Regions from separate parts of the Pseudomonas sp. SA233 genome, predicted to be linked through region 1. Evidence: predicted binding sites of a transcription regulator. Region 1 holds the regulator's gene; each other region holds the start of a gene.
The links. The regulator FliA, encoded in region 1, starts transcription of late flagellar genes. The targets are predictions, from matches to a motif close to CTAAAGTTTNNNNNNNNNNNGCCGNTAA.
Positions count from the first base shown of each region.

Region 2: motA (flagellar motor stator protein MotA) is a predicted target of FliA. The motif match lies at 3,967-3,994, and genes of this name have one in related genera.
Region 3: M1D87_RS11370 (methyl-accepting chemotaxis protein) is a predicted target of FliA. The motif match lies at 8,772-8,799, and genes of this name have one in related genera.

Region 1 covers NZ_CP096449.1:4,078,066-4,088,418, reverse strand. The annotation lists gene flhA (flagellar biosynthesis protein FlhA) at 1-1,286, shown strand, start outside; gene flhF (flagellar biosynthesis protein FlhF) at 1,298-2,605, shown strand; gene fleN (flagellar synthesis regulator FleN) at 2,699-3,532, shown strand; gene fliA (RNA polymerase sigma factor FliA) at 3,529-4,269, shown strand; gene M1D87_RS18815 (chemotaxis response regulator CheY) at 4,373-4,747, shown strand; gene M1D87_RS18810 (protein phosphatase CheZ) at 4,769-5,557, shown strand; gene M1D87_RS18805 (chemotaxis protein CheA) at 5,570-7,807, shown strand; gene M1D87_RS18800 (protein-glutamate methylesterase/protein-glutamine glutaminase) at 7,854-8,993, shown strand; gene M1D87_RS18795 (flagellar motor protein) at 8,993-9,733, shown strand; gene motD (flagellar motor protein MotD) at 9,737-10,353, shown strand, end outside.
Region 2 covers NZ_CP096449.1:5,164,077-5,174,429, forward strand. The annotation lists gene M1D87_RS23720 (trimeric intracellular cation channel family protein) at 1-41, opposite strand, end outside; gene orn (oligoribonuclease) at 142-684, opposite strand; gene rsgA (small ribosomal subunit biogenesis GTPase RsgA) at 828-1,859, shown strand; gene motB (flagellar motor protein MotB) at 2,034-3,047, opposite strand; gene motA (flagellar motor stator protein MotA) at 3,051-3,902, opposite strand; gene M1D87_RS23745 (HDOD domain-containing protein) at 4,033-5,568, shown strand; gene M1D87_RS23750 (rhodanese-like domain-containing protein) at 5,613-6,422, shown strand; gene asd (archaetidylserine decarboxylase) at 6,432-7,295, shown strand; gene serB (phosphoserine phosphatase SerB) at 7,428-8,642, opposite strand; gene M1D87_RS23765 (AhpA/YtjB family protein) at 8,778-10,235, shown strand.
Region 3 covers NZ_CP096449.1:2,440,816-2,451,168, forward strand. The annotation lists gene M1D87_RS11330 (T6SS effector BTH_I2691 family protein) at 1-2,404, shown strand, start outside; gene M1D87_RS11335 (DUF6708 domain-containing protein) at 2,740-3,216, shown strand; gene M1D87_RS11340 (PAAR domain-containing protein) at 3,213-3,470, shown strand; gene M1D87_RS11345 (hypothetical protein) at 3,574-3,726, shown strand; gene dapA (4-hydroxy-tetrahydrodipicolinate synthase) at 3,848-4,714, shown strand; gene M1D87_RS11355 (NAD(P)H dependent flavin oxidoreductase family protein) at 4,866-6,542, opposite strand; gene pdxR (MocR-like pyridoxine biosynthesis transcription factor PdxR) at 6,621-8,111, shown strand; gene M1D87_RS11365 (tetratricopeptide repeat protein) at 8,207-8,605, opposite strand; gene M1D87_RS11370 (methyl-accepting chemotaxis protein) at 8,859-10,353, shown strand, end outside.

The DNA of each region.
Region 1 (10,353 bases):
ACCGGCAGATGTTCGATTCGCCCAAGGCCCTGGCGGTGTCCGGCGCGCTGATGATCGTCATGGGCCTGGTGCCGGGCATGCCGCACGTGGCCTTCCTCAGCCTTGGCCTGCTGGCCGGTGGTGGCGCGTACCTGGTGTGGAAGAAGCAGCAGAAGGCCAAGGCGCAGGCGCTGCAGGAAGCGCAGCGCCAGCAGGACCTGCTGCCATCGCCACAACGCGCGCTGGAAACCAAGGAGCTGGGTTGGGACGACGTCACACCGATCGACATGATTGGTCTGGAGGTCGGCTACCGGCTGATCCCGCTGGTCGATCGCAACCAGGGTGGCCAGTTGCTGGCGCGGATCAAGGGCGTGCGCAAGAAGCTGTCGCAGGACCTGGGCTTCCTCATGCCCACCGTGCACATCCGCGACAACCTTGACCTGCAGCCCAGCGCCTATCGCCTGACCCTGATGGGGGTGATCCTGGCCGAAGCCGAGATCTACCCGGATCGCGAACTGGCAATCAACCCGGGGCAGGTGTTCGGTACCCTCAACGGCATTGCCGCGCGTGACCCGGCGTTTGGCCTTGAAGCCGTGTGGATCGATGTCGGCCAGCGCTCCCAGGCGCAGTCGCTGGGCTACACCGTGGTCGACGCCAGTACCGTGGTGGCCACCCACCTGAACCAGATTCTGCAGAAGCACTGCCACGAGCTGATCGGCCATGAAGAGGTCCAGCAACTGCTGCAGGTGTTGGCCAAGGCATCGCCTAAACTTGCAGAAGAGCTGGTGCCGGGTGTCATTTCGTTGTCGGGCCTGCTCAAGGTGCTGCAAGCGCTGTTGTCGGAACAGGTGCCAGTGCGCGATATCCGCAGTATCGCCGAGGCGATCGCGAACAACGCCGGCAAGAGTCAAGATACCGCCGCGCTGGTGGCGGCGGTGCGCGTCGGATTGTGTCGCGCCATCGTGCAAAGCATTGTCGGCGTTGAGTCGGAGCTGCCAGTGATTACCCTGGAGCCAAGGTTGGAACAGATTTTGCTCAATAGTCTGCAAAGGGCCGGGCAAGGTCAGGAAGACGGTGTTCTTCTGGAGCCGAGCATGGCCGAGAAGCTGCAGCGTTCGCTGATCGAGGCGGCCCAGCGCCAGGAAATGCAGGGCCAGCCGGCCATCCTCCTGGTCGCCGGCCCGATCCGCGCCATGCTGTCGCGTTTCGGCCGCCTGGCTGTACCGAATTTGCATGTTCTGGCGTATCAGGAAATACCGGACAACAAGCAAGTCACCATCGTTGCCACCGTGGGCCCTAACGGCTGAGGTAGGGGATAATGCAAGTTAAGCGATTTTTCGCCGCCGATATGCGTCAGGCCATGAAGCTGGTCCGTGATGAGCTGGGCGCCGATGCCGCCATCATCGGCAACCGTCGCATCGCCGGCGGTGTCGAGCTGACGGCCGCGCTGGACTACAAGCTGTCCGCCCTGGCTCCACGTGTGCCCAACGCCGAACTGGAAGAAGAGCTGCGCAAGACGCATACGCGCATCGCCACTGCCCAGGCCGAGCTGGGCCACCGCCAGGACAGCAGCGACAACAACCGCCAATTGTTCGCCGGGCAGTCGCTGACCGCCGCCGAGCCGTTGATCGAACCGCATGTCGATGTTCCCGAGGCTGCTGCAGCGCCTGCGTCGGCGCCGGTCGACCCGCGCCTGTTCGATGCCATGCGCTCCGAGCTGTCGGGCCTGCGCGAGCTGCTGGAAGTGCAGCTCGGCTCGCTGGCCTGGAACCAGCTGCAGGGCAGCAAGCCGCAGCAGGCCACCGTCTGGCGCCGGCTGCAGCGTATCGGCCTGTCCGGGCCGATCGCCCGTGAACTTTTGGACCTGACTGCCGAGATCGACGAGCCACGCCAGGCCTGGCGCATGTTGCTTGCGCACCTGGCGCGGATGATCGAAATCCCCGAGGTCGAGCCGATCGAAGAGGGTGGGGTGATTGCCATGGTCGGCCCGGCCGGCATGGGCAAGACCACCACCCTGGCCAAGCTGGCCGCCCGCTACGTGCTCAAGTACGGCGCGCAGAACCTGGCGCTGGTGAGTATGGACAGCTTCCGAATTGGCGCCCAGGAGCAGCTCAAGACCCTGGGCCGCATCCTCAACGTGCCGGTGACCTACGTCGACCCGGGCCAGTCGCTTGCTGCGGCGCTGGAGCCGCTGCTGCGCAAGCGCGTGGTGCTGATCGATACCGCCGGCCTGCAGGCCAGCGACCCGGCCCTGCGCATGCAACTGGATACCCTGGCCGGGCGTGGCATTGCCGCGAAGAACTACCTGGTGCTGGCCACCACCAGCCAGAAGCAGGTGCTGACCGCCGCCTACCACAGCTACAAGCGCTGCGGCCTGGCTGGTTGCATCCTGACCAAACTCGATGAAACGGCGAGCCTTGGCGACGTGCTGAGCCTTGCCATCAGTCATGAACTGCCAGTGGCCTACCTGACCGACGGGCCGCGCATTCCTGACGACCTGCACCTGCCTCGGGGGCACCAGTTGGTCACCCGCGCGGTCAATGTGCAGCAGCAGGACGAGCCCAGCGAAGAGGCCATGGCCGACATGTTCGCTGATCTCTATCACAACCCACGGCGAGCGGGTTGATGATGAAGTGTGTGCAAGGTAGCTATGCCAAAGGGTACGCAGAATTGCCCTACGTGTGGCCTGAGTCCCAGCGAGACAAGGTAAAGAACAGACATGGGTAGCATGCATCCCGTACAGGTGATCGCCGTGACCGGTGGCAAAGGTGGCGTCGGCAAGACTAACGTTTCAGTGAACCTGTCCCTGGCGCTGGCCGAGCTTGGCCGCAGGGTCATGCTGCTCGACGCCGACCTGGGCCTGGCCAATGTCGACGTACTGCTGGGCCTTACCCCCAAGCGGACCCTTGCCGATGTCATCGAAGGGCGCTGCGAACTGCGCGACGTGATGTTGCAGGGCCCTGGTGGAGTGCGCATCGTGCCGGCTGCCTCGGGCACGCAGAGCATGGTGCACCTGGCCCCGGCCCAGCATGCCGGGCTGATCCAGGCGTTCAGCGAAGTCGGCGACAACCTCGACGTGCTGGTGATCGACACCGCGGCCGGTATCGGTGATTCGGTGGTCAGCTTCGTCCGCGCCGCCCAGGAAGTGCTGCTGGTGGTATGCGATGAACCCACCTCGATCACCGATGCCTACGCCCTGATCAAGCTGCTCAATCGCGACTACGGCATGAACCGTTTCCGCGTGCTGGCCAACATGGCGCAGAGCCCGCAGGAAGGCCGCAACCTGTTCGCCAAGCTGACCAAGGTCACCGACCGCTTCCTCGACGTTGCCCTGCAGTACGTGGGCGCCGTGCCGTATGACGAGTGCGTGCGCAAGGCGGTGCAGAAGCAGCGTGCCGTGTACGAAGCCTTCCCACGCTCCAAATGCGCGCTGGCCTTCAAGGCGATAGCCCAGAAGGTCGACAGCTGGCCGCTGCCTGCCAACCCGCGTGGCCATCTGGAGTTCTTTGTCGAGCGTCTGGTGCAACCCACCAGCGCGGGTCCAGTGCTATGAACGCCAGCGGTTTCAAGATGTACAGCCGAGCGTCGAAAGACGCCCAGTACGAGCTGATCGAACGCTACGCCCCGCTGGTCAAGCGCATCGCCTACCACCTGCTGGCGCGGCTGCCGGCCAACGTGCAGGTCGAGGACCTGATCCAGGCCGGCATGATCGGCCTGCTGGAAGTGGCCAACAAGTACGACGCCAGCAAGGGCGCCAGCTTTGAAACCTACGCCGGCATCCGCATCCGCGGGGCCATGCTGGACGAAGTGCGCAAGGGCGACTGGGCACCGCGTTCGGTGCACCGCAACACCCGCATGGTCAGCGACGCGATGCGTGCGGTTGAAGCCAGAACCGGCCGTGACGCTAAAGATCATGAAGTTGCTGCCGAACTCCAATTGAGTCTCGATGATTACTACGGGATCTTGAACGATACCCTGGGCAGCCGCCTGTTCAGCTTCGACGACCTGTTGCAGGACGGTGAGCACGAAGGGCTGCATGAGGATGGCGCCAGTGGCCAGGTAGAACCTGCGCGCGGCCTGGAGGACGAGCGCTTCCAGGCCGCCCTGACCGAGGCCATCTCCAACCTGCCGGAGCGTGAGCGCCTGGTGCTGGCGCTGTACTACGACGAAGAGCTGAACCTCAAGGAAATCGGTGAGGTGCTGGGGGTCAGCGAGTCGCGGGTCAGCCAGTTGCACAGCCAGTGTGCCGCGCGCCTGCGCAGCCGCCTGGGGGAATGGCGGGCGCGTTGAGCCCGTTGTCGTTGCAGTCGTTTTCTACGTTGTACCGAATTGTGAATGCGCGCTCGGGGCCGAGCGCGTTTGAGACTGCTTGGAGGTCTACTTGAACAAAGACATGAAAATCCTCATCGTTGACGACTTTTCGACGATGCGGCGGATCATCAAGAACCTGTTGCGTGACCTGGGCTTCACCAACACCGAAGAAGCCGATGACGGCACTACGGCGCTGCCGATGCTGGAGAACGGCCACTACGACTTCCTGGTGACCGACTGGAACATGCCTGGGATGTCCGGCATCGACCTGCTGCGCAAGGTGCGTGCCCACGATCGCCTGAAAACCATGCCGGTGCTGATGGTGACCGCCGAAGCCAAGCGCGACCAGATCATCGAAGCGGCACAGGCCGGCGTCAATGGCTACGTGGTCAAGCCGTTCACCGCCCAGGTGCTCAAAGAAAAGATCGAGAAGATCTTCGAACGCGTCAACGGCTGAGTCACGTCAGGGGGGCGCGCCATGGATTCATCACAAACGTCTTTGGGCGAGTTCGAATCGACCCTGAAGAAGCATGCCCAGGAGCTGGTCGAAAGCCTGGAGCGGGGCCGTTTCGGCGAGGCGGTGCAGCTGATTCACGAGTTGAACCAGACCCGCGACCGCGGCCTGTACCAGGAAGTCGGCAAGCTGACCCGCGAGCTGCACAGTGCCATTGTCAGTTTCCAGATCGACCCGACCATGCCGCAGGCCGAGGAGGTGTCGCAGATAACCGACGCCACCGAGCGCCTGTCGTACGTGGTCAGGCTCACCGAGGGCGCGGCCAATCGCACCATGGACCTGGTCGAGGAAAGCACCCCGGTGCTCAACGACCTGGCCAGCGAGGCCCAGGCACTGAGCACCGACTGGCAGCGTTTCATGCGCCGCGAAGTGGCTGCGCCGGAGTTCCGTGAACTGGTCAAGCGCGTCGACAGTTTCCTGACGCACAGCGCCGAAGGTAACCGCAAGGTCGCCGGCCACCTCAACGACATTCTGCTGGCCCAGGACTATCAGGACCTGACCGGCCAGGTGATCAAGCGCGTCACCACGTTGGTCACCGAGGTGGAAAGCAACCTGCTCAAACTGGTGCTGATGGCCAGCCAGGTCGACCGCTTTGCGGGCATCCAGCATGACCACGATCAACTGCGCGCAGAAAAAGATCGAGAAAAACATCCGACTCGGGGTGAAGGTCCGCAGATTCATGCCGATAAGCGTGAAGACGTCGTGTCCGGTCAGGACGATGTCGATGATCTGCTGTCCAGCCTGGGTTTTTAAGGAGCACGTTTGATGAGCTTCGGCGCCGATGAAGAAATCCTCCAGGATTTCCTGGTAGAAGCCGGCGAAATTCTTGAGCAACTGTCCGAGCAACTGGTCGAGCTGGAAAGCCGGCCCGACGATGCCGACCTGCTCAATGCGATCTTTCGCGGTTTCCACACTGTAAAAGGGGGCGCCGGCTTCCTTCAGCTGAACGAGCTGGTGGAGTGCTGCCATATCGCCGAGAACGTGTTCGACGTTCTGCGCAAAGGTGAGCGCCGGGTCGACGCGGAACTGATGGATGTGGTGCTCGAGGCACTGGACACGGTCAACAGCATGTTTGGCCAGGTGCGCGAGCGCGCCGAAGTGACCCCGGCTACCCCCGAGCTTTTGGCGGCGCTGTCGCGCCTGGCCGAGCCGGGGGGCGCCGTGGCCGTTGAAGCGCCTGCCGCCGCGGCACCGGCACCGGTTGCCGAAGCGCCTGCCGAGGAGCAGGACATCACCGACAGCGAGTTCGAACAGCTGCTCGATTCGCTCGATGCGGTCAAGGCGCAAGCTGCGGCCGACGAGCAGATGCAGGGCGAGACCGTGAGCGGTGAAGGTGACGAAATCACCGACGCCGAGTTCGAGTCGCTGCTCGACCAGTTGCACGGCAAAGGCCAGTTCAGCGCCGAAGTTGCCGCGCAGCCGGTTGCCAGCGCGCCGGAAGCGGCCAGCGACGAAATTACCGACGCCGAATTCGAATCGCTGCTGGACCAGTTGCATGGCAAGGGCACCTTCCAGGCCGATGCCTTGCCCGCTGCCAAGGCGCCGGCGCCTGCTGCAACTGACACCAGTGCAGCCAGCGATGAAATCAGCGAGCACGAGTTCGAGGCGCTGCTGGACCAGTTGCACGGCAAAGGCAAGTTCGGCGGCGACGTGGCCGCCGTCGAAGCCCCGGCTGCAACCAAGGTGCAAGTGCCGGCAGCGGCCAAGGCCGACAGCCCGCCCGTGGCCAAGCCAGCAGCAGCTGCCCCGGCTCCTGCGCCGGCGCCTGCCAGCAAACCTGCCGCAGCACCCCGCGCCCCGGCCCCGGCCGCCGACAAGCATGGCGCCAGCGAAGCGGAAACCACCGTGCGGGTCGATACCGCGCGCCTGGACGAGATCATGAACATGGTCGGCGAACTGGTCCTGGTGCGTAACCGTCTGGTGCGCCTGGGCCTTAACAGCGGTGACGAGGCCATGTCCAAGGCCGTGTCCAACCTCGACGTGGTCACCGCCGACCTGCAGACCGCGGTGATGAAAACCCGCATGCAGCCGATCAAGAAAGTCTTCGGCCGCTTCCCGCGCCTGGTGCGTGATCTGGCCCGCCAGCTCAAGAAAGAAATCAACCTGGAGCTGGTCGGCGAAGAGACCGACCTCGACAAGAATCTGGTCGAGGCCCTGGCCGACCCGTTGGTGCACCTGGTGCGCAACGCTGTCGACCATGGCGTGGAAATGCCCGAAGAGCGTGAAGCCTCCGGCAAGGCGCGCACCGGCCGCGTAGTGCTGTCGGCCGAGCAGGAAGGCGACCACATCCTGCTGTCGATCTCCGACGACGGTAAGGGCATGGACCCCAACATCCTGCGCGCCAAGGCCGTGGAAAAGGGCCTGATGGACAAGGATGCCGCCGATCGCCTGAGCGAGTCGGACTGCTACAACCTGATCTTCGCCCCGGGCTTCTCGACCAAGACCGAGATTTCCGACGTGTCCGGCCGCGGTGTGGGCATGGACGTGGTGAAGACCAAGATCTCCCAGCTCAACGGCTCGATCAACATCTTCTCGGCCAAGGGCCAGGGCTCGAAGATCGTCATCAAGGTGCCGCTGACCCTGGCGATCATGCCCACCCTGATGGTGATGCTGGGCAACCAGGCGTTTGCCTTCCCGCTGGTCAACGTCAACGAGATCTTCCACCTCGACCTGTCGCGCACCAATGTGGTCGACGGCCAGGAAGTGGTGATCGTACGCGACAAGGCGCTGCCGCTGTTCTACCTCAAGCGCTGGCTGGTCCAGGGCCAGGTGCACGAAGAGCAGCACGAGGGCCACGTGGTGATCCTGTCGGTCGGCACCCAGCGCATCGGCTTTGTCGTCGATCAACTGGTTGGCCAGGAAGAAGTGGTAATCAAGCCGCTGGGCAAGATGCTGCAGGGCACCCCGGGCATGTCCGGGGCCACCATCACCGGCGACGGTCGCATCGCGTTGATTCTCGACGTACCGAGCATGCTCAAGCGTTACGCCGCGCGGCGTATTTGATTTCGGTGGCGCACCCTGGCGGGTAGCGCCGCCTAATGGAGTGTTTATGGCAGTCAAGGTCCTGGTGGTGGATGATTCCGGTTTCTTCCGCCGCCGCGTCTCGGAAATCCTCTCGGCGGATCCGACGATCCAGGTAGTGGGTACCGCGACCAACGGCAAGGAAGCAATCGACCAGGCGCTGGCGCTGAAGCCCGATGTCATCACCATGGACTACGAAATGCCCATGATGGACGGCATCACCGCGGTGCGGCACATCATGCAGCGCTGCCCGACGCCGGTGTTGATGTTCTCGTCGCTGACCCATGAAGGCGCCCGTGTCACCCTCGATGCGCTGGATGCCGGTGCGGTGGATTACCTGCCGAAGAACTTCGAGGACATCTCGCGCAACCCCGACAAGGTCAAGCAACTGCTGTGCGAGAAGGTGCATACCATTTCCCGCAGCAACCGCCGTTTTGGCAGCTACGCCAGCCATGCGCCGGTTGCCGCACCCGTACCCGCGCCAGCAGGCAGCGGTCACGCAGCTGCCAGCAGTTTCGCCAGCCCGGCAGCGGCGCGCACGCCTGCGCCTGCCCGTGCAGCGGCCCCGGCTGCGGCGCCAGCACACTCGCCGGCACCCAAGCGCAAGCCTTACAAGCTGGTGGCCATCGGTACCTCCACGGGTGGCCCGGTCGCGCTGCAGCGGGTGCTGACCCAGCTTCCGGCCAACTTCCCGGCGCCGATCGTGCTGATCCAGCACATGCCGGCGGCGTTCACCAAGGCCTTTGCCGAGCGCCTGGACAAGCTGTGCCGCATCAGCGTCAAGGAAGCCGAGGACGGCGACATGCTGCGCCCGGGCCTGGCCCTGCTGGCCCCAGGTGGCAAGCAGATGATGATCGACGGCCGTGGGACGGTGAAGATCCTGCCCGGTGACGAGCGTCTGAACTACAAACCGTGCGTGGACATCACCTTCGGCTCGGCGGCCAAGTCGTATGGCGACAAGGTGCTGTCGGTGGTGCTTACCGGCATGGGTGCCGATGGTCGTGAAGGGGCGCGCCTGCTCAAGCAGGGCGGCAGCACGGTCTGGGCCCAGGATGAAGCCAGCTGCGTGATCTATGGCATGCCCATGGCCATCGTCAAGGCCAACCTTGCCGACGCGGTGTACAGCCTGGACGAAATCGGCAAGCACCTGGTGGAGGCGTGCGTCTGATGGACGTGCTCAGCCTGATCGGACTGATCCTCGCGTTTGTCGCCATCGTCGGTGGCAACTTCCTCGAAGGCGGCCATGTCGGCGCCCTGATCAATGGCCCGGCGGCACTGATCGTGCTGGGCGGCACCCTGGCGGCGGCCTTGCTGCAGTCGCCGCTGTCGTCGTTCAAGCGTGCCTTGCAGATTCTGCGCTGGATCCTGTTTCCGCCACGGGTAGACCTGGCGGGCGGGATCGACCGCGTCGTCAACTGGAGCCTGACCGCGCGCAAGGAAGGCCTGCTGGGCCTGGAAGGGGTGGCCGACAGCGAGCCTGACCCTTATGCGCGCAAGGGCCTGCAGTTGCTGGTGGATGGTGCCGAGCCGGAGGCCATCCGCAGCATCCTCGAAGTCGACTTCCTGACCCAGGAAAGCCGTGATATCCAAGCCGCCAAGGTGTTCGAGAGCATGGGCGGCTACGCGCCAACCATCGGCATCATCGGTGCGGTGATGGGCCTGATTCACGTGATGGGCAACCTGGCCGACCCGTCGCAGTTGGGCAACGGCATTGCCGTGGCCTTTGTCGCGACCATCTACGGCGTGGCCAGCGCCAACCTGGTGCTGCTGCCGATCGCCAGCAAGCTCAAGGCCATCGTCATGCGCCAGTCGCGCTACCGCGAGATGCTGCTCGAGGGCCTGCTGTCGATTGCCGAGGGTGAGAACCCGCGCTCGATCGAGCTGAAGCTGCAAGGCTTCATGGAGTAACCCATGCGTCGCCGTCGTCATACCGAGGAACACGAAAACCACGAACGCTGGCTGGTGTCCTACGCCGACTTCATCACCTTGCTGTTCGCCTTTTTCGTGGTGATGTATTCGATTTCCTCGATCAACGAGGGCAAGTACAAGGTCATTTCCCAGGCCTTGCTCGGGGTGTTCAACGACCCCGAGCGCAGCATGAAGCCGATCCCCATCGGTGAAGAGAGGCCGCTGAGCGTGCGCCCGGCCGAGCCGTTGGTGAAGGACAGCGAGCAGACCGATGCGGGCCTTGGGGCGACCAGTATCGACCCGCTGAAAACCATCAGCGATGACGTGCGCGATGCCTTTGGCGACCTGATCAAGAGCGACCAGATGACTGTGCGCGGCAATGAACTGTGGATCGAGATCGAGCTCAATTCCTCGTTGCTGTTCGGCAGCGGCGATGCCATGCCCAGCGACAAGGCATTTGCGATCATCGAGAAAGTGGCCGGCATTCTCAAGCCGTTCGCCAACCCGGTGCACGTCGAAGGCTTTACCGATAACCTGCCGATCCGCACTGCGCAGTACCCGACCAACTGGGAGTTGTCTTCGGCTCGGGCGGCAAGCATCGTGCGCCTGCTGGCGATGGA
Region 2 (10,353 bases), 1.1 Mb from region 1:
GCTTCGGCGGTGATGGCGATGAGGTAGAGCATCAACAACATGGTGCGGGGTCCGTGCGGGCGTGCGAGAAAGGCGCGCAGTCTAACCAGTTGCCCATGGCACCAAAAGAGGGCGCAGATACAATATCTGCGCCTTTTCGGCTCACACCTTGATGAAGTGCTCGCGATAGTGGCGCAGTTCGGCGATCGATTCGCGGATGTCGTCCAGCGCCAGGTGGGTGTTGCCCTTCTTGAAGCTGTCGCGCACATCAGGTGCCCAGCGTGCAGCCAGTTCCTTCAGGGTCGAAACATCCAGGTTGCGGTAGTGGAAGTAGTTTTCCAGGTTGCGCATGTGCCGGTAGAGGAAGCGGCGGTCCTGGCAGATGCTGTTGCCACAGATCGGGGACTTGCCTTTCGGTACCCACTGCTCGAGGAAGGCAATGGTCTGCGCCTCGGCTTCGGCCATGCCGACCTTGCTCTCGCGAACGCGCTGGGTCAGGCCCGAAGCGCCATGGGTGCGGGTGTTCCACTCGTCCATGCGCGCCAGCACTTCGTCACTGTGGTGGATGGCAATCACCGGCCCTTCGGCCAGGGTGTTCAGTTCGCTATCAGTGACGATGGTGGCCATCTCGATGATGACGTCGCTGTCCGGATCCAGGCCGGTCATTTCCAGGTCGATCCAGATCAGGTTCTGTGGGTTTTGCATGCGGGGGCTCCTCGTATAGGCCGTCATAGTAGCGTAGTGGCCAAGGCACGCCCATTCACGGTGCGAAGGTAAGCCAAATGGTCCGGCGCCTGGCGTGCTAAACTGCCTGCCGTTTTCAACCTGCCCCCACGCACGGAACCTTCATGGCCAAACGCCAGCTCAATCGCCGCCAGAACTGGCGCATCGAAAAAATCCAGAACGAGCGCGCCGCGCGTGCGGCCAAACGCGAACAGCACGTGCTGCAGGAACTGGAGGGTGGCGACCTTGGACCAGAGCAGTTGGGCCTGGTGATTGCGCACTTCGGTGTGCAGGTAGAAGTGGAAGCCCAGGACGGCGAAGCCGCGGGCCAGGTGTTCCGTTGCCACTTGCGCGCCAACCTGCCGGCGCTGGTTACCGGCGACCGCGTGGTATGGCGGGCGGGCAACCAGGGCATTGGTGTGATCGTCGCGCAGATGCCGCGCAGCACCGAGCTGTGCCGGCCTAACAACCACGGCCAGCTGAAGCCGGTGGCGGCCAACGTCGACCTGATCGTGATCGTCTTTGCCCCCGCGCCCGAACCGCACCCCAACCTGATCGACCGTTACCTGGTGGCTGCGGAGCACGCCGGCATTCGCCCGCTGCTGCTGCTGAACAAGGCCGACCTGATCAACGAAGAGAACGGCCCGGGCCTGCATGCGCTGCTGGAGGTTTACCGCGAGCTCGGCTACCCGCTGCTCGAGGTCTCGGCACATCACGGTGACGGCATGCAACGCCTGCAGCAGATGCTCGACGGCCACATCAGCGTGTTCGTCGGCCAGTCGGGGGTGGGCAAGTCGTCGCTGGTCAACAGCCTGCTGCCGGAGGCCGGCACCCGTGTCGGCGACCTGTCGGAATGGTCTGGCCAGGGTACCCACACCACCACCACCGCGCGGCTGTACCACTTCCCTAATGGTGGCGACCTGATCGACTCACCGGGCATCCGCGAGTTCGGCCTGGGTCACGTCAGCCGCAGTGATGTGGAGGATGGTTTCATCGAGTTCCGCGACCTGTTCGGCACCTGCCGCTTCCGCGACTGCAAGCATGATCGCGAACCGGGCTGCGCGCTGCTCAAGGCGCTGGACGAGGGGCGTATCAAGCAGCAACGGATGAACAGCTACCGCTCGATCATTGCCAGTTTGCCGGAAGACGCTTACTGACCGCTTGCACCCCAGGTTCTGCACAAGACTCGAGGGCTACGCCAATCCTGTGGGAGCGGGCGTGCCCGCGAAGCAGGCACCTCGGTGGTTGGCACGGGCTTCGCCCGTGTTCGCGGGCAAGCCCGCTCCCACAGGGTACGCGCTGGCTTCAGCTACAGCGCGATCCTGCAAGGTTTACTGGTCCTTGGCCTCATCCATCTTCAGCGTCCCCTCTTCGAAGATGTTCAGCTTCTGGCGCAATTCACGCGGCTGCATGGGGGCCTGCCCGGCCTCCCCTGGCACAGCCGGTGCCGCAGCGGCCGGCGGCGCGGGCTCGGCAGCCGGTGCTTCCGGCGCGCCCTGCTCGCCTTCGATATTGCGCTGGGCCTTTTTGGTCAGCACGATGATGTCGATGCGGCGGTTGACCGGGTTGAACGGGTCCTTGCGGTCGAACAGCGACGACGAGGCATAACCCACCACCCGCGCCACCTGGCCATCCGGGTAGCCGCCGGCCACCAGTGCACGGCGCGCGGCGTTGGCGCGGTTGGCCGACAATTCCCAGTTGCCGAACTCGCCACTGCCGGCATAGGGCTTGGCGTCGGTGTGGCCACTGATGCTGATCTTGTTCGGCACCGCCTTGATGGTGTCGGCCATCGCCAGCAGGATGTCCTCGAAGTACGGCTGCAGGCGCGCGCTGCCAATGTCGAACATCGGCCGGTTCTCGGCGTCCATGATCTGGATGCGCAGGCCGTCCTGGGTGATCTCGAACAGGATCTGGTCCTTGAACTTCTGCAGTTGCGGGTTCTCTTCCACCTTGTTCTGCAGTTCCTGCAGCAGCAACTCCAGGCGCTCACGCTCGACCTGCTCGGCCATGGTCTCCACCTGGTCCTTGTCCAGCTGAATGCTGGTATCAGGCGTCGGCTCCGACTTGGCTTCGGGGTTGATGGTCTTTTCCGGCGCCAGCTGAGGCGAGCCGCCCAGGTCGATGACGTAGGGCGTTCCGCTTTCCGAGAAGCCGATCGGGTCCTTGAAGTAGCCGGCAATGGCGATCTTCTGTTCCGGGGTGGCCGTGGACAACAGCCACAGCACCAGGAAGAACGCCATCATCGCCGTGGCGAAGTCGGCGAAGGCGATTTTCCAGGCGCCGCCGTGGTGGCCGCCGCCAAAGCGCTTGACGCGCTTGACGATGATGGGCTGATTGTTCTCCATGACTCAGCGACCGCGAACCGCTTGTTCCAGTTCGGCGAAGCTTGGGCGGTGCTTGGGGTATAGCACCTTGCGCCCGAACTCGACCGCCAGCGAAGGCGGCATGCCCGAGGCCGAGGCCACCAGCGAAGCCTTGATCGATTCGTAGAGGTTCAGCTCTTCCTTGGCATCGTGCTCCAGGCACTTGGCCAACGGGCCGAAGAAACCGTAGGCCGCCAGAATACCGAAGAAAGTACCCACCAGCGCCGCACCCACATGGAGGCCGATGGAGGCCTGGTCACCATCGCCGAGCGAGGCCATGGTCACCACGATACCCAGTACCGCCGCAACGATACCGAAGCCAGGCATGCCGTCGGCGATGCCGGTCACCGCATGGGACGGGTGCTCCAGTTCTTCCTTCATGCTCAGCAGTTCCATGTCGAACAGGCCCTCGAGTTCGTGCGGGGCCATGTTGCCGGTGGACATGATGCGCAGATAGTCGCAGACGAACGCGGTCATGCGCTCATCGGCCAGCACCGTCGGGTACTTGGCGAAGATCGGGCTGGCGGCGGCATCCTCGATATCGGCCTCGATGGCCATCATGCCTTCGCGCCGGCTCTTGTTGAGAATTTCGTACACCAGGCCCAGCACTTCCAGGTAGAAGGCGTGAGTGAAGCGCGAGCCGAACATCTTCATCGACTTCTTGATGACGTGCATGGTCATGTGGCCAGGGTTGGCCTGCAGAAATGCACCAAAGGCCGCACCGCCGATGATCAGTACTTCGAACGGCTGGATCAGTGCCGCGATCTTGCCGTGGGAAAGCACGTATCCGCCGAGCACGCTCGCGAATACGACGATGATGCCGATAATTTTAGCCATAGGTTCAAAGCACTTGCTGTCGTGGTCAGGGGAAGAGACGGGAGCTTTAAAACTCTTCTTCTACTTATCGGCAGAACTGCGCCAGACTATAGCCACTCAATGCGAAAAGCCAGTTCGGACTGATGTCAAAATGCCAATTGAAACCAAGGTGCCCGCTCAGGCTCCACGTACGCTAGAGGCCTGGGTAAAGCTGCTCGAGAGTGTTCGCATCCCCGTGCCGAAGCACAGCTACGACCGGGTCATGGCCGCCATCCACGATAGCCGCCGCTCGCTGCGCGATATCGCCGAACTGATGCAGGATAGCCCGGCACTGGTGCTGTCGGTGATGCGCGAAGCCAATCACCCCACCAATGCCAGCCTGGCCGAGCCCGCCGAAAGCCTGGAAGTCGCCCTCAACCGCCTGGGCCTGGAGCGCAGCGAACAGCTGCTCAAGCGCCTGCCAGCCGTGCCCGTCGAAGAGATCCCGCCGGTACTGTGCCAGTTTCAGCTGATCAGCCAGCACGCCTCGCAGCAGGCCAGCGGCCTGTTCGCAAGCCGCCTGGCACGGCTGTGGCAGGAAATCCACTGGGGCAGCCTGTTGTTCCTGTCGCCACTCTGGCCGCTGGCGCTGGCCTACCCCAAGCTGCTCGATACCTGGGAGCTGCGGGTTATCCACAAGGGCGAAGACGCCGCCCATGTCGAGGAAGAACTGTTTGGCGTGCGCATCATGGAGCTGTGCCAGACCATGGCGGAGTACTGGCGCCTGCCACAATGGGTGACCCAGGGTTACCGCCTGCTGCTGGAAGAGCGCGAACAACTGGCCCAGGTGCTCAGTATCGCCCGCGACCCGGATCTGCTCAGCCAGCAACACCGCCTGGACGCCGAGCCTGGCCTGCGCCGCTGGTTCAACCAGCCGGCCAACACCGTGCTGCTGGCAAACAACCTGGCCCTGGCGGCACAAGTGGGCTGGGACAACCCGCACCTGTTGCGCTGGCAGCTGCTGACCGCACTGTACCTGCAGACCTCGCTGGACGACGTGCAGCAGCAGGTGCACCAGCAGGCTGCGGCCAGCGCCCGCCGCCATGCCCAGCATGCCTTGTTCCACCCGGCCGAAGCGCTGATCTGGCCCTGGCACCAGCGCCGTCCGCACCCAGACATGCTGGCTCCGCCACCTCCCACAAGCGACGAACTGGCGCGCTGGCGCAAGCTGTGCCAAGACCTTCTGGCCCAGCCCAGCCCGTTCACCAACAGCGTGCACCTGGCCACGCAGGTTATCGAGGCCCTTCTGGCCTCTGGCATGCAGCGGATACTGCTGCTGAGCCTGGACAAGGCCAACGACCAGCTGCGCGTGCAGCAGATGGCCGGCCTGCCCAAGGAAGCCGGGGCGCTGGTACTGCCGGTGGCGCAGAACAAACTGCTGCAAAAGCTGCTGGCCAAGGCCGGGCAATTGCGTATCACCCCGGAAAACCACAGCCAGTTCTCGGCCCTGCTGCCGGCCCCGCTGCGTGCCTTGTTCCGCAGCGAGCACGTGCTGCTGCGCTCGCTGGCGGTGGCGGACCAGGTGCTGATGCTGATGGTCGCTGACCAGGGCTGCCGGCCGCTGGCCGATATCAGCGTGCAAGCCTTCGGCAAGACCGCACAGTGCACCGAACGGGCGCTGTCGGTGTTTGCCAACCGCAAGGCCTGAGCCTTGCGCTACAATCGCCCCTCTTTCCACACTGGAGACCGTGGATGACTGACTTTTCCGGCCTGCCCCTGGTGATCGAAGCCGCGGACCTGCTGCCGCGCCTGGATTCGCCACAGCTGATCCTGGTCGACCTGAGCAGCGCCAACCGCTATGTCAGCGGGCATATCCCCGGCGCACGCTTTGTCGAAGGCAAGCGTACTCAGCTCGGCCAGCCGCCTGCGCCCGGCTTGCTGCCGGCCCAGGCCGATCTGGAGAAGCTGTTCAGTGAACTCGGCCACCGCGAGGATGCGGTGTATGTGGTGTACGACGATGAAGGTGGCGGCTGGGCCGGGCGCTTCATCTGGCTGCTCGATGTGATCGGGCACAAGCGCTATCACTACCTGAACGGCGGCATCCAGGCTTGGCCGGCCGACAAGCTCTCCACCGAAGCGCCCGCCAGAGCTAATTCCCCCGTGCAGCTGCGCATCGACACGGCACCCACAGCCACCCGAGAGTACCTGCAAAGCCGCCTGGGCGCGGAAGATCTGGTCATCTGGGATGCTCGTGGCCCGCAGGAATTCCGCGGCGAGAAAGTACTGGCAGCCAGGGGCGGCCACATTCCCGGCGCGATCAACTTCGAGTGGACGTCCGGCATGGACCTCAATGACCACCTGCGCATACGCAAGGATATCGCCGAAGTCCTGCAGAAACTGGGCATCACTCCTGACAAGGAAGTCATTACCCACTGCCAATCCCACCGTCGCTCCGGTTTCACCTACCTGGTGGCCAAGGCCCTCGGCTATCCACGGGTCAAGGCCTACGCCGGCTCGTGGAGCGAATGGGGCAACCACCCGGACACGCCTGTAGAAGTCTAAGGAACCTGCATGAAATCCCGTTTGTTCATCATCAGCCAGTACCTGCTGCCGCACCACTTGCTGTCGCGGCTGGCCGGCTGCATAGCCGAGTGCCGCGTGCGCTGGTTCAAGAATGCCTTCACCGCCTGGTTCGCCAAGCGTTACCAGGTCAACATGAGCGAAGCGCTGGTCGAGGACCTGAGCGCCTACGAGCACTTCAATGCATTCTTCACCCGCGCCCTTAAGCCGGGTGCCCGCCCGCTGGACGAGACCCCGGGCGCCATCCTGTGCCCCGCCGACGGTGCCGTCAGCCAGCTTGGCCCGATCGAGCACGGCCGCATCTTCCAGGCCAAGGGCCACGGTTTCAGCGCGCAGGAGCTGCTGGGCGGTGACCCGGCCATGGCCGCGCCGTTCATGGGCGGCGAGTTCGCCACCATCTACCTGTCGCCCAAGGACTACCACCGCGTGCACATGCCGCTGGCCGGTACCCTGCGTGAAATGGTCTACGTGCCGGGCCGCCTGTTCTCGGTCAACCAGACCACCGCAGAGAACGTCCCCGAGCTGTTCGCCCGCAACGAGCGCGTGGTCTGCCTGTTCGATACCGAGCGCGGGCCGATGGCCGTGGTGCTGGTGGGCGCGATGATCGTCGCTTCGATCGAAACCGTGTGGGCCGGGCTGGTGACGCCACCCAAGCGTGAACTGAAGACCTTCCGCTACGACGAAGCCAGCCGCGCGCCGATCCACCTGGAGAAAGGTGCCGAACTAGGCCGCTTCAAGCTGGGGTCGACTGCTATCGTGCTGTTCGGGCCGGAGCAGGTGAAGTGGGCGGAGAACCTGGGTGCGGGTTCAGCGGTGCGCATGGGGCAGCAGTTGGCGGCGCCTGTGCAGGCTTGATTGCCTGATGGAACCTGGGGCCGCTTTGCGGCCCTTTCGCGACACAAGGCCGCTCCTACAGGAGATATGCGATTCCCTGTAGGAGCGGCCTTGTGTCGCGAAAGGGCTGCGAAGCAGCCCCAAATTTGCAGATCAGCCGCGCGCGTCGCGGTCGCGCAGGCCCAGCAGATACAACACTCCATCCAATCCCAGGGTAGAAATCGCCTGCTTGGCCGACTGGCGTACCAGCGGCTTGGCACGAAACGCCACACCCAGGCCGGCCAGCGACAGCATCGGCAGGTCGTTGGCACCGTCACCCACGGCAATGGTCTGCTCCAGCTGCAAGCCTTCTTCGCTGGCCAGCTTCTGCAGCAGCTCGGCCTTGCGCTGGGCATCGACGATCGGCTCCACAGCCACGCCGGTCACCTTGCCATCGACCACTTCCAGCTCGTTGGCGAACACATAGTCGATGCCCAGGCGCGCCTGCACCTGGCGGGCAAAGTAAGTGAAGCCACCGGACAGGATCGCGGTCTTGTAACCCAGGCGCTTGAGCTCGGCAAACAGGTTCTCGGCACCTTCAGTCAGACGCAGCGACGCCCCGATCTCATCCAACACGCCCACATCCAGGCCCTTGAGCAGCGCCATGCGCTCCTTGAAGCTGGCGCGGAAGTCCAGCTCGCCGCGCATGGCGCGCTCGGTGATGGCGGCAACCTGCTCACCCACGCCAGCGGCCTTTGCCAGTTCGTCGATGACCTCGGCTTCGATCAGCGTCGAGTCCATGTCGAAGACCGCCAGGCGACGGTTGCGGCGGAACAGGTCGTCCTTCTGGAAGGCAATGTCGATGCTCAGCTCTTCGGCCAGGGCGAAGAAGTCGGCACGCAGAGCCTCGGCATCGCTCGGCACGCCGCGCACAGAGATCTCGATGGCCGCCTTGCCCTTGTCGGTCTCGGCATCCAGCGCCACACGGGCCGACAGGCGCTCGATGCGCTCGATGGTCAGGCCGTACCGGCTGATCACCGCACTCACCCGCTGCAGTTGCTCTGGAGTGATCTTGCGGCTGAGCAAGGTGACGATGTGGCGCGCCTCGCCCTGGCCATCGGCCCAGTGCTGGTAGTCCGCCTCGGAAATCGGCGTGTAGCGGGCCTGCAGGTTCAGCTCGTGGGCCTTGGCCTGCACGCTCTGCAGCAGGGAGGTGGCCACTTCGTTGTCCGGGATATCGACCAGGATGCCGAACGACAAGGTACCGTGCATGACTGCCAGGCCAATGTCGAGGATGCTCACACCGCCCTGCAGCAGGACGCCGGTGATAGCCGCAGTGAGACCGGGACGGTCCTCACCGGTGATGTTGATCAGGACGATTTCGCGCACAACCTGGCTCCGACTTCGATGAAAAATGCGCATTCTACCGATTTTCCGTGACCGTCGGGCGCCAACGATACTTTGCCGACAAAACCCGGCTCGCTATACTGCCCCACACTTTCATGCCATTAAGAGCCGAGCTCAGTGAACCGGCCCACGCCCGTCAAAGCAGACAACTTCTTCCTGATGATCTATCGCGCCCTGAGTCAACGTCGCGTGCCGCTGGCACTACGCATCGCCTGCACCAACATTTTCCTGGTGGCGCTGGCGTTGGTGATCTACGCCTGCGTGATGGGCCTGCAGTTCAAGCAGGCCATGCACGAGCAGGCCGATGCCCTGGGCCAGAGCCTGACCACCCAGACCGCCACCTCGGCGACCGAGTTGCTGGTGGCCAACGACATCCTCAGCCTCAACGTTCTGCTCGGCAACCTGGTGAAAAACCCACTGGTGGCCCATGCGGCGATCTACAGCGTGGACAACCGCATCCTCGCGGAAGCCGGCCAGCGCCCGCGCAACAGCCTGCTGGGCGAGGCCGAAGGCCTGTACCAGACCAAGATCACCTTCCAGGACGTGACCGCCGGGCAACTGCGCATCAGCCTGGACATGAGCCAGTTCCAGCAGCCGATGCTGATCAGTCTGCAGAGCATGGGCATCCTTGCCGCCATCCTGCTGGTGTTGGCGCTGACCCTGAGCCTGCGCCAGGGCCGCTTCATCACCCTGCCGTTGCTGCAGCTGCGGGTGTGGCTGCGCGACCCGCAACCCTATACCCCGGCCACCGACCGCCAGGACGAGATCGGCGACATCGCCCGCCAGCTGCACGCGCGCCTGGCCCCGCCGCCGCCACCTGAGCCGGAGCCCGAAGAAGAAGAAGACGAGCAGTTCGACGACCTGCACGACGCTGCCCCGGCAGCCAAGGTCGCACCGCGCGCCAAGCTTGCCGCCCAGGCGGACGAGGATGACGATGAAGCCTTCGCCGGCCTGCTGGACGACGAAAGCGCGCCCAAGGCCGCCGTGGTCGAATCCGACGAGCCGCAGTACAGCGCCGTGCTTGCCGTGCAACTGGGCTCGCAGGAGCAGCTGCGTCGCCTGCCGCGCACGCGCCTGACCGAACTGACCGAGCGCTACCGCGATTGCCTGGAACATGCCGCCTCACTCTACGACGGTGAAACTCACACGCTCAACGACGGCAGCACCCTGGTGCTGTTCCACAGCCGCGACTGCGGCGAGGACTACCTGACCAACGCCATCTGCTGCGGCGAGCTGTTGCGCGCCTTGGGCCATGCCCTGCAGATCGAGGTAGCGGACAGCGGCATTACCCTGCAGCTGCAGCTGGGCCTTGCCCTGGGTAACGACCTGCAAGGGCTGGAGCTGGTAGACCTGCTGATGGCCGAAAAGGCCCAGGACGCTCTGGCACTGTCGCAGCACAGTCGCAACTTGTTGCTGGTAGAACGGCAGATCAGCGATGACACGCTGATTCGCCAGCGCGCCCGCATTCGCCCGATTGCCAGCCCTGAGGGCGCCTGCTGCGTGGAGCGCCTGATGGAGCCCTACCCGTCGATGCTGGAGCGGCAGTTGGCGCGGATGCACGAACGCCGGGCCTGATACCGGGCTGGCTTCTTCGCGGGTAAACCCGCTCCCACAGGGCCTGCACCAACCTGTGGGAGCGGGCTCACCCGCGAAGAGACCAGCACATACAGTACAAAAACTGCAGATACGAAAA
Region 3 (10,353 bases), 1.6 Mb from region 1:
GCAGATCCTGCAGATCATTCGCGCCACGCACAGGGAATGGGCGGCGCAGAAGGTGCCGTCGCTGGAACCGATGACGGGTGATGGGCCGCCGGTGTTCACCGACCCGGCAGTCGAGCGGCAGCTGTTGGTCGAGCGCGCGCAGCAGGAGAGTGACGAGCGGCTTGAAGAGCGCTACCACGAACCGCAGCGGGCCGCGTTCCAGGCTGAATATGAGCAGCAGGAACGTGAGTTTCAGCGTTACATCGACAAGGACGCGCAGGCGTACGTTGCCTTGTTCGATACGCCCATGTTCAAGGTGGCCGAGGCATACGACTACGACGGTAACGATCGTGAGTCCGGGGTGGCCTACGCCAAGACCATGGCCCTGTGCCTGGGCGGCGGGGTTACGGAAGCTGTCGTCCCCCGCCTTGAACCGCATATTCCCGCTTCCGGCACCAGCGAACTGCTCTGGCTGAAATGGCTGCAGGACCCTGACAGCCCACCCTACCGCGCCTTGCTGATGCGCGACCAGGCACTGCTGGCCGGGCTGCTGCCCAGTTTCTCCGCCACAGAAGCGATCAACTGGAACGACAGCGACAAGCTTTACGGCATGCTGAGTAAGATCATCGCCAGCGATGACGCCGGCCTGCGCACGCGCAATACCCTCAAGCAGGCCATTGCGGAAACGCAGAGCGCGCTCAATGCGGCCAGTCAGCGGCTGGCGCCATGTGTGTCGCCAGGTATTCAGAAGGCTGTGCGGCATTTGAACAGTGCCACGCAGTTTCTCTACAACGGCGTCCACCTGATCGAGCTGGAAGTGAAGATGAAGCTGGGCGAGTACTACGCCTTGCAGAGCGCCCACCTCCGGGAGTTGCAGCACAAGGCCAACGCGTCGATCGCTGAGGCGCGGGACCGGATGCGCCGCAATATCGATGACTTCGAGTTTGGCTCGATGAAGGCCATGCGCAAGGTGCGGCCGATCATCCAGCACGGGCTGATGAGCCTGGCCGTGCTCGACCCGCGGTTCACCAATACGATGATCAGCGTGACGGTGTGGGTCGAGGGCAAGGCTGAAGAGGTGCATGGGCGATTGTTCCAGGAAGCCAACATTGGCGTAACCCAGGCGAGCAGCGCGGCACAGCTTGCCTTGGTGGATATCTCGGTGGCAGCGGGGACGTTGGAAACCGATGCGCGCAGGTTGTTGCAGGGGATGAAGATCACGACGCAGCAGGCGGCCCGGTTGGTAAAAACCGGTTTTTCCGGGTTACGCGGGATTGCTGGCAGCTGGGAGGTCCTGCTGGCGATAGGCGGGTTGTATCTGCAGCAGGACAGCCAGGGCAGGAATCAGGACAAGGCGGAAACGGAGATTGGGCCGAAGGCGCATGAGGCCAAGTTGGCATTGCAAGGATCGTACTTGGGAATATTGGGAGGGAGTATCGAGCTAATAGGGCTCTTGTTGAACTCAAGTAGTAAGCATACTGGAAGATCGTGGGCTAAGGGCGCCTCAGAAACTGGAGTGTCGCTGATAAAAATCGGTGCGATGATAGGTGCAATAACCGGGGTTTTGGATACGGCACAAGCATTTTCTGCCGCTAACCGTACACGAGCAGCTGGGGACAACCTAGCAGCGAGGAATTATTTTAGTGCAGGTCTTGTGTACATCTCTTCAACTGGAATGTTTGTCTATGCAATTTTCAAACCCGTCCTATTAGGGCCTTTAGGTCTGGCTATCGTACTGGCTCTCATCGCTTACGCATTTGCCAAGTCAGCTGAAGAAAGCGAATCTAATGCATTAGAGCGCTGGGTGCGACGCTGCTGCTTTGGGACTAACGATGAAAATCCGGTCGTGTCTTGGAAGACACCTGAATATGCAGATATAGCGTTTGCAGAGCTCAATGCCGCCACGCTCGGCGTACATGCGGCGATTCATTTCGAATCCAAGCGTTTAAGCGACCCGGCCACTTCTAAGATTGGTGGGTTGCTTAGCTTGGAACTAGAGCAAAAAATAAAATTCCAAATCATATTGCCCAAATACCGTGATGAGCATTCGGCCTATCGTTTGATGCTTGTGGTACATCGTCATGGTGACGGAACCTTCCCCGACTTCAGTGGCGGAGAGACTGTTGTTCTTGATGAATACCAACCTGTTCGAGCCGAGGCGCTTACCAAAGCGGCAACATTCCATGACTTTTTTCAGCCGAGGTTGCCCGATTATAAGAGTGATATTTTAGTTGAAAAAATACTACGGTCGCCTAGCCAAAATGAGCCGCATATGTCTTGGCTAGAAATTACGGGTGCTGTGAGTCTGATGGCTACGATTGGGTCGCATACCATTAGAGCCGCGACACTGCTGATAAGTTATTGGCCGGATAGAAGGCTGCCAGACGCATATGTTGAGGTCTGCATTAAGGAAGCTAACGAATGAAAACTAAGCCCAGGGTCCTTTCGGAGCGAGCTCTGTGTTGGAGTCATGATCTGCCTGGTGTCAGTTCGGATGAAGCTCCGCGTTCAAGCTTTGAAGATATAGATCCGCCACCAAACTACTGTGATGATGTGTTCCTGGAGCTTCCTCGATCTACTGTCAGTTTGCGTGGTGTCGCAGTGCTGATAGGGGGACCAATTCTGGTTTTTTCTGTGGGTGCATTAATCTACATGCATTGGAGGTTTTTTGGTATCTACTGGTCGAATAATTGGGGCGTTGACATCCTCGCATCGTTAGCGATTTTGATTGGCATGTCGGCTACTGCGACATATGTAAAAATGGACCTGTTGCTCCCGCGGGACGAACCCATTCGCTTCAATCGCCTGCGACGCAAGATTTATCTCTATCAATTCAGATTCCACTACATCTATCTGTTCAGCCGCAAACACTGGGGCGTCAAACCGGTCGCCTACAACTGGGACGACGTAACCGCCGAAGTCTACCGAGTCTACGCCCCCGGCCACGGTGGGCTGATCGAAAACGTCATGCTGTCGGTCCGCAACCCGGAAACCAACGAAGTCATCGACCGCGTCTTCTTCACCCACGACCTGTACCACGGTGAAGCCTACTGGGCCATCGCCCGGCTATTCATGCAGCAAGGCCCCGAAGCCCTGCCGAAGTTCGTGCACCCACCCCGTGACTGGAACGATGACGATGGCCTGAGCCACATGCATTGCCTGGCACCCAAGGTTAATTGGCCAGAGGAGATAGACCGTGAATCTCGCACCGGGCCATCAGAAGGAGAGGCCCAATGAATCCTGTCGTACTTGTAGGCCATCGACATGTCTGTCCGCTGCATGGCATCAACGAGGTAGAAAGCGGCAGTGCAACGTACATCTTCAACGGCAGGGCGGTTGCCAGGGTGGGGGATCGGACCACGTGCGGTGCCGTGATCGAGAGTGGGGCTGAGCATTTCCTGGTCGAGGGCGCGGCTGTGGCGCGTAAAGGAGACCGGACGGATCACGGTGGTGTGCTGGAGGAGGGCGATGATGGGTGGATGCTGGATTGATCAAATATCTCTTGTACAAGACCGGGCCCACAGATCTCTGTGCGGCTTTGGCCGCGAACACCGGCGCAGCCGGATGGGTTTGCTATCTCGGTGTTGACACCGAGTGCGCCGCGCCACCATTATCCAGCCATATCCACGCAACGGGCTTGCCGGCATGTCCATTTCCAACCACGCCATTTTCGCTTCGGGCTTCATCGCCCAGGCAGGCGCGTGCGTTGCCGTTGCCAAGAAATCCAAGAAACAGCCGCTCATCTGACCGAGGCGCGCTGTCTCGTCAGGTGGGCTGACGAGACAGAAGGCGCCAGGTATCCCTGCCAGACCACTTCGACTCTCCGCCCTGCTGACGCTGACTTTCGGTCAACATCAGGAGTTTTTGCATGTCGAATTTCCGTGGTATCTGGATTGCCCTCGTCACGCCATTGCGCGCCAATGAAGTCGACTTCGCCGCCCTGGAAAAACTGGTGAAGAAGCTGCTCGAAGAGGGTGTGGCCGGTTTTGTGGTATGCGGTACCACGGGCGAGGCGGCGGCGCTGTCCAAGGCCGAACAACTGGCCGTGCTGGATGCCGTGCTGGCCTGGGTGGAGCCGGGCAGGGTAGTGATGGGCCTGTCGGGCTACAACTTGCGCGAGCTGTTGGCCTTCCAGGCTGAAATCCAGCGGCGTGAGATTGGCGGGCTGCTGGTCCCTGCGCCGTGCTACATCCGGCCTTCGCAGGCCGGCATCGAAGCGTTCTTCAGCACCGTGGCGGATGCCGCCAGCGTACCGGTGATCGTCTACGACATACCCTACCGCACCGGGGTACGTATCGAGCGTGAAACCCTGCGCCGCATCGTGCGCCACCCGCGCATCGCGGCGGTGAAGGACTGCGGCGGTGACAGCGAGACCACCATGGCCCTGATCCAGGACGGCCACGCCCACGTGCTGGCCGGTGAGGACGTGCAGATCTTCAACAACCTGTGCCTGGGTGGCGCAGGGGCCATTTCGGCTTCGGCGCATGTGCGGGCCGACCTGTACGTGCGCATGCTGCAGCAGGTCGACCATGGCGACTGGGTAGCCGCGCGCGGCACGTTCTACCAATTGCTGCCTTGGATAAAGATGGCCTTTGCCGAGCCCAACCCGGCTGTGGTCAAGGCGGCCTTGCAGCTGCAGGGGCTGATGACCGACGAACTGCGAGAGCCCATGCAGGCGTGCACGGAGATGACCCGGGGCAAGCTGCGAAGCGTTGTGGATTTGCTCGGCGCTTGAGATAGAACAGCGCAAAACTCATTGAATTAGCGGGGCCCCTGTGGGAGCGGCTTTAGCCGCGAACACCGGCGCAGCCGGTGCCATGCAGCGCGTTGGATTCTTCGCGGCTAAAGCCGCTCCCACAGGGTACGCGGATCGCTTGCTTCTGAATCTATGAGAACGACCTGGCCTCACCAATCAGGATGTCTTCGAAAAACGCCCCGACCGGCTCGCTAGGGTGGCACAACTGGATCTCCAGCACCCACACCACTTCGCTCGGGACGATTTCCACCTCGGCCAGTTTGTCCTGCCCATACAGCACATGCGGGAAGTCGGCGATGCGATGCCCGGCCAGGTTGCGCTCCAGCTGCCAGCCTTTTACCTGGGCACTGCGCTCGGCGAAGTCGTACAGTTCGCGCCCGGTCAGGCCACGGCCCCAGGCCTGGCGGGTTTCGTCGAACACCTCATGCAGTGCCTTGACGCAGGCGTGGTGCAGCTCGTGCTGGCCGAACACGAAGGTGTCGCCATAGTCGCCCTCATAGCCATCCCATACCGGGCCGACGTCGACCACGACGATATCCGTAGTACGTAATACACGTTGCAGATCAATGCCTTGGCGCGGCGTGCGCACGGTGTCGTCGCCAAAGCGGATGTAGGTCGGGTGCCAGGTGTGCGATGCACCCATCGCCTGCAAGGTTTGCGCGGCCATCTTCAGCGCCTGGGCAGTGGTCATGCCGACTTTCAGCTGGTTCGCTATCGCAGCAACGGCCCGCACCGACTGCTCGCGGGCAGCGAGCATGCCGTCCAGCGAGTAGCGTGGGCCGACTTTTTCCAGCTCCGGGTGCAACGGGCTGGCTGTTGAAGCCTCTGGCGCCAGTGTGCCGCTGGCAACGAAAGCCTCCTCGACAAAACGATGGGGCTGCAGGCCTGCTGCGAGGCACTGCTCGCGAACCTGGCTGATCATCGTGGCATTGCCGCAGGCATAGACCTGGGTGTCGGCCCAGCGATGGGCCTGGGCCAGCGCCACCTGCTGCACGCGCGCCTGGTCCGACAGCACCGGGTGCCAGCGAAAGTGAGCGTGTGCACGGCTGGCCTGGTCGAGAAACTCACGGTCATAGAAGTCGGCGTCCGATCTGCCGCCCCAGTACAACGTGACCTCGGCATCACCTGCCAGGGCGGTCAGCAGCAATGGCTTGATGCCGGCGTAACCTGTGCCAGTGGCGAACAGCACCAGGGGGCGCTGGGCCTCGTGCTGCCAGGTGCAGGCACCCACCGGTCCTTCCAGCTTCAAGGTGTCACCTGCTTGCAGGGTTGGCAGCAGGAGTTCGGTAAACAGGCCGCCACTGACCTTGCGGATGTGAAACACCAGTTTCCCCTGGTCCCGGTCGGGCAGGTTGGCGATGGAAAAACAGCGGCTATCGCCGTTGTCCAGCCGAAAGCGTACGTACTGGCCAGCCCGTGCCGACAACGGCTGCGCAGGCTGAAGCACCAGTTCGACGATATCGGTGCTCAGTTCGCGTTTGCCATGAACCTGCGCGTGGATTTCCAGCGCCTGGGTTTCCAGGGACCAGCCGGGGATTTCCAGGCGCATGTCGCTGCAGGCGTGGCTCTGGCACAGCAACATTTCGTCGGCGGCGAGGGGGTAGCAGGGCGCGGGCATGTCTGCCGTCCGCTGCTTGTCCCGATACTGCCCCGACACCACCTTGACCTTGCACGACCCGCAGGCGCCGCGGCGGCAGGAGAAGGGTACCGGCAGGCCGCTGGCGAGCATGGCATCGAGCAGCAGTTCCTGGTTGGCGTCGAAGGTTTTGCCCGAGGGCGACAGTTCAATGACGTGGCGGTTCTGCATGGGCACCTCGGGGCAAGTGGAGGTTCGATTGTTGCTATAGTCCAGGACCAGTAGAACCTCCAGTTTCGGTTAATTCACATGGTCCAGCTTCGCAAATGGCAGCCGCTGCTCAAGCTCGACGCGGCGCAGTCGCAGGCCTCGTACAGGCAGATCGTCGAGGGCCTGGTAGCCGCTATCACCGAGGGCCGTCTGCGCCCCGGTACGCCGTTGCCCGGCACGCGGGAAATGGCGCAACTGCTGAACGTCAATCGCAAGACGGTGATCCTCGCCTACGAGGAAGCCGAGACCAAAGGCTGGCTGGAAAGCGTGCAGCGCCGTGGCACCTTCGTCAGTCGGCAGCTGGCGGCTGGCACCCTGGCCGAGCCCGATGCAGCGCAGCCCTTTGCCCTGGTGCTACAGGAGGAGCCTGCCGTTGCCTACTTCGCGGCCAACGAACAGGCTGCCGCGCAGCAGGATCGGCCGGGTGCGCTGTTCTTCGACAACGGCGCCTGTGACCACCGCCTGCTGCCGCAGACCGTTCTGCACCGCTATTACCGTAATGCCTTGCGCAACAGCTTTGCCGCCAACACCGTGCGCCATGGCAGCGCGTGCAGCAGCCACTCCCTGCGCAGCGCCTTGGCCGACATGCTGCGGCACAATCGCAGCCTGAACGTTGGCGCCGAGCATATCTGCCTGACCCAGGGCGTGCAGATGTCGCTGTACCTGGTGGCCAGCGTGCTGCTCAAGCCTGGTGACGTTGTGCTGGTAGAGCGCCTGAGCTATCCGCCTGCGTGGGAGATCTTCCGCCAGCTGGGCGCCCGGCTGGTCACCGTAGAACTGGATGAGGAGGGCTGTCGGGTCGAGCAGATCGATGCATTGTGCCGGCTGCACCAGGTACGCATGCTGTACATCACACCCCATCACCAGTTCCCGACCACGGTCAGCCTGCCTGCCGGGCGCCGGCAGCAGTTGCTGGAACTGGCGCGGCAGCACGACTTCTGCGTGGTCGAGGAAGACTACGACCATGAATACCACTTTGCCGGGAGGCCTTACCTGCCGCTGGCCAGCGACCGTCAGCAGCGGCATGTGATCTACATTGGCTCATTGTCCAAGTCCTTGGGCAGTACGTTCCGTTGCAGTTTCATCGTGGCGCCGGCGGAGGTGGCCGCAGCGCTCGAACGCAGGGCGACGCTGACCCTGGGGCAGGGCGATGCGGTGATGCAGCAGATGCTGGCGGACTTGATCAATGATGGCGAGCTGAAGAAGCACTTGCGTCGGGTCACCCGGGAGTATCGCCGACGTCGAGAGACCCTGTTGGTTTGCTTGCGCGATGCCTTTGGCGAGCAGGTAACCGTGCGCGAGCCGGAAGGTGGGCTGGCGCTGTGGGTGAGGTTTGCTGACGGGATCAATGTGGATCAGTTGGTTGGCAAGGCGTTGGAGTTGGATCTGGTGGTACGCAGTGGCCGGCAGTTTTCGCCGTTTGGTCATGCGGAAAATGCCTTGCGCCTCGGGTTCGCCTCGCTGGACATGGATGAAATTCGGCTGGCTACACAACGTTTGGCGCAGGCGGCGAAGGCGATTACCGGGTAGTAGAAAGGACAGCCTGCCTGGCAGTCCTGACCAGCGACGAGGTTGCCTATATCACCGGGCAGAACAATACCGTCGCGCGCAACGTCTTGCCGCCGTCAATGCGCAGCCGTCGGCAGCATGCCCGAGCCCTGGGCCTTGTGCGCGGCTTCTATCAGCTGCAGGTTGCGGCTGCGCAGGGCGTGATTGTTGCCAACACGCAGGTTGGAGCGAAGCGCCAAGGTTTCGGCCTGTTCATACTGCCCTTGCTGAAGGCGCAAAACGCCAAGGTAGTGCAGCGTTGCCGGGTTGTTCGGTTGAATGTGCAGCGCACGCTCCAGGGTGGCCGCCGCCTGGTCCAGCTGGCCGTCGGCATACTGTTGCGAGGCGGTTTCGATCAGCACCGTCGAAGCATTGTTGCTGCGTGTGGGCGCGTAGCGTTCGCCGGCCAGTGCGCCCTGTGCCGTGATTGCGCTGAACAACAGGAGCAGGGCTGACAGAACAGGTGTGCTGGGCATCGGCGGAAGACTCGGCAGGGCTTGGGCGGGCCAGGTTGGAGGGCGAGGGGATGCTATCGACCGAATTGGAGCGTTGAAGTTCCCGCCTGGTCGGCTTGTTGCCCGTTGCCCGGTATGTGCCTCGACAACATCTGTTCGGTTACCGCCCATAACCGCACTCCGGCGCCTCAAGCCTGGGGTAGTACCTCCGATAGCAGCACACCCACCGTCGAATCATCGACCAGAAGTGGTGCCAACAAGGAGTACTGCCCCCATGCTTGCCAACCTGAAGATCCGCACCGGAATGTTCTGGGTGCTGTCGCTGTTCAGCGTGACCCTGCTGTTTTCCACCGTCAGTGCCTGGCGGGCGGCGGTGGGCAGCGACCAGCAGATCACCGAACTGGACCAGACCGCGCACCAGTCGGACCGGTTGAACAATGCGTTGCTGATGGCGATTCGCGCCAGTGCCAATGTGTCCTCGGGCTTCATCGAGCAGCTGGGTGGTCATGAGGAAAGCGCCAACAAGCGCATGGCGCTGTCGGTCGAGCTGAACGACAAGAGCCAGAAGCTGGTGGACGAGTTTGTCGAAAACGCCCGCGAGCCTGCGCTGCACGCTCTGGCAACGGCACTGCAGGCCACCTACGGCGAGTATGCCAAGGCGGTCGCCGGGCAGCGTGAGGCAACCCGTCAACGTTCACTCGAGCAGTATTTCAAGGTCAACACCGACGCCGGCAACGCCATGGGCCGGCTGCAGGCGCTGCGCCAGCAACTGGTCGGCGCATTGAGTGAGCGCGGTCAGCAGATCATGCTGGAATCCGACCGGCGCCTGGCGCGCGCCCAACTGCTGAGTCTGGGGCTGCTGGGCGTGACGTTGGTGTTGGCGGTGCTGTGCTGGGCCTTTATTGCCCAGCGCGTGCTGCACCCGCTGCGCGAAGCTGGCCGGCACTTCCAGCGCATTGCCGGCGGCGACCTGAGCGTGCCGGTGCAGGGGCAGGGCAGTAACGAGATCGGCCAGCTGTTCCATGAACTTGAGCGCATGCAGCAGAGCCAGCGCGACACCCTGGGGCAGATCAGCAACTGTGCCAGGCAGCTGGACGCAGCCGCCACGGCGCTGAATACGGTCACCGAGGAAAGCGCCAACAACCTGCGCCAGCAGGGCCAGGAGCTGGAGCAGGCCGCTACCGCCGTTACCGAAATGACCACGGCCGTTGAGGAGGTTGCGCGCAATGCCATCACCACTTCGCAGACCACCAGCGAATCCAACCAGCTGGCGGCGCAAAGCCGCCGGCAAGTCAACGACAACATCGACGGCACCGAGGCCATGACTCGGGAGATCCAGGCCAGCAGCGCGCATCTGGAGCAACTGGTCGGGCAGGTGCGGGACATCGGCAAGGTGCTGGAAGTGATTCGCTCGGTGTCCGAGCAAACCAACCTGCTGGCACTCAATGCCGCCATCGAGGCCGCCCGTGCGGGCGAGGCCGGGCGCGGCTTTGCGGTGGTGGCTGATGAAGTGCGTACGCTGGCTTACCGCACGCAGCAGTCGACCCAGGAAATCGAGCAGATGATCGGGCGCGTGCAGGCGGGTACCGAAGCGGCCATGACCTCGATGCAGGCCAGTACCAGCCGCGCCCAGTCGACGCTGGACGTGACCCTGGCCTCGGGGCAGGTGCTTGAGGGTATCTACAGTGCGATCGGCGAGATCAACGAGCGTAACCTGGTGATTGCCAGTGCAGCCGAAGAGCAGGCCCAGGTGGCGCGAGAGGTGGACC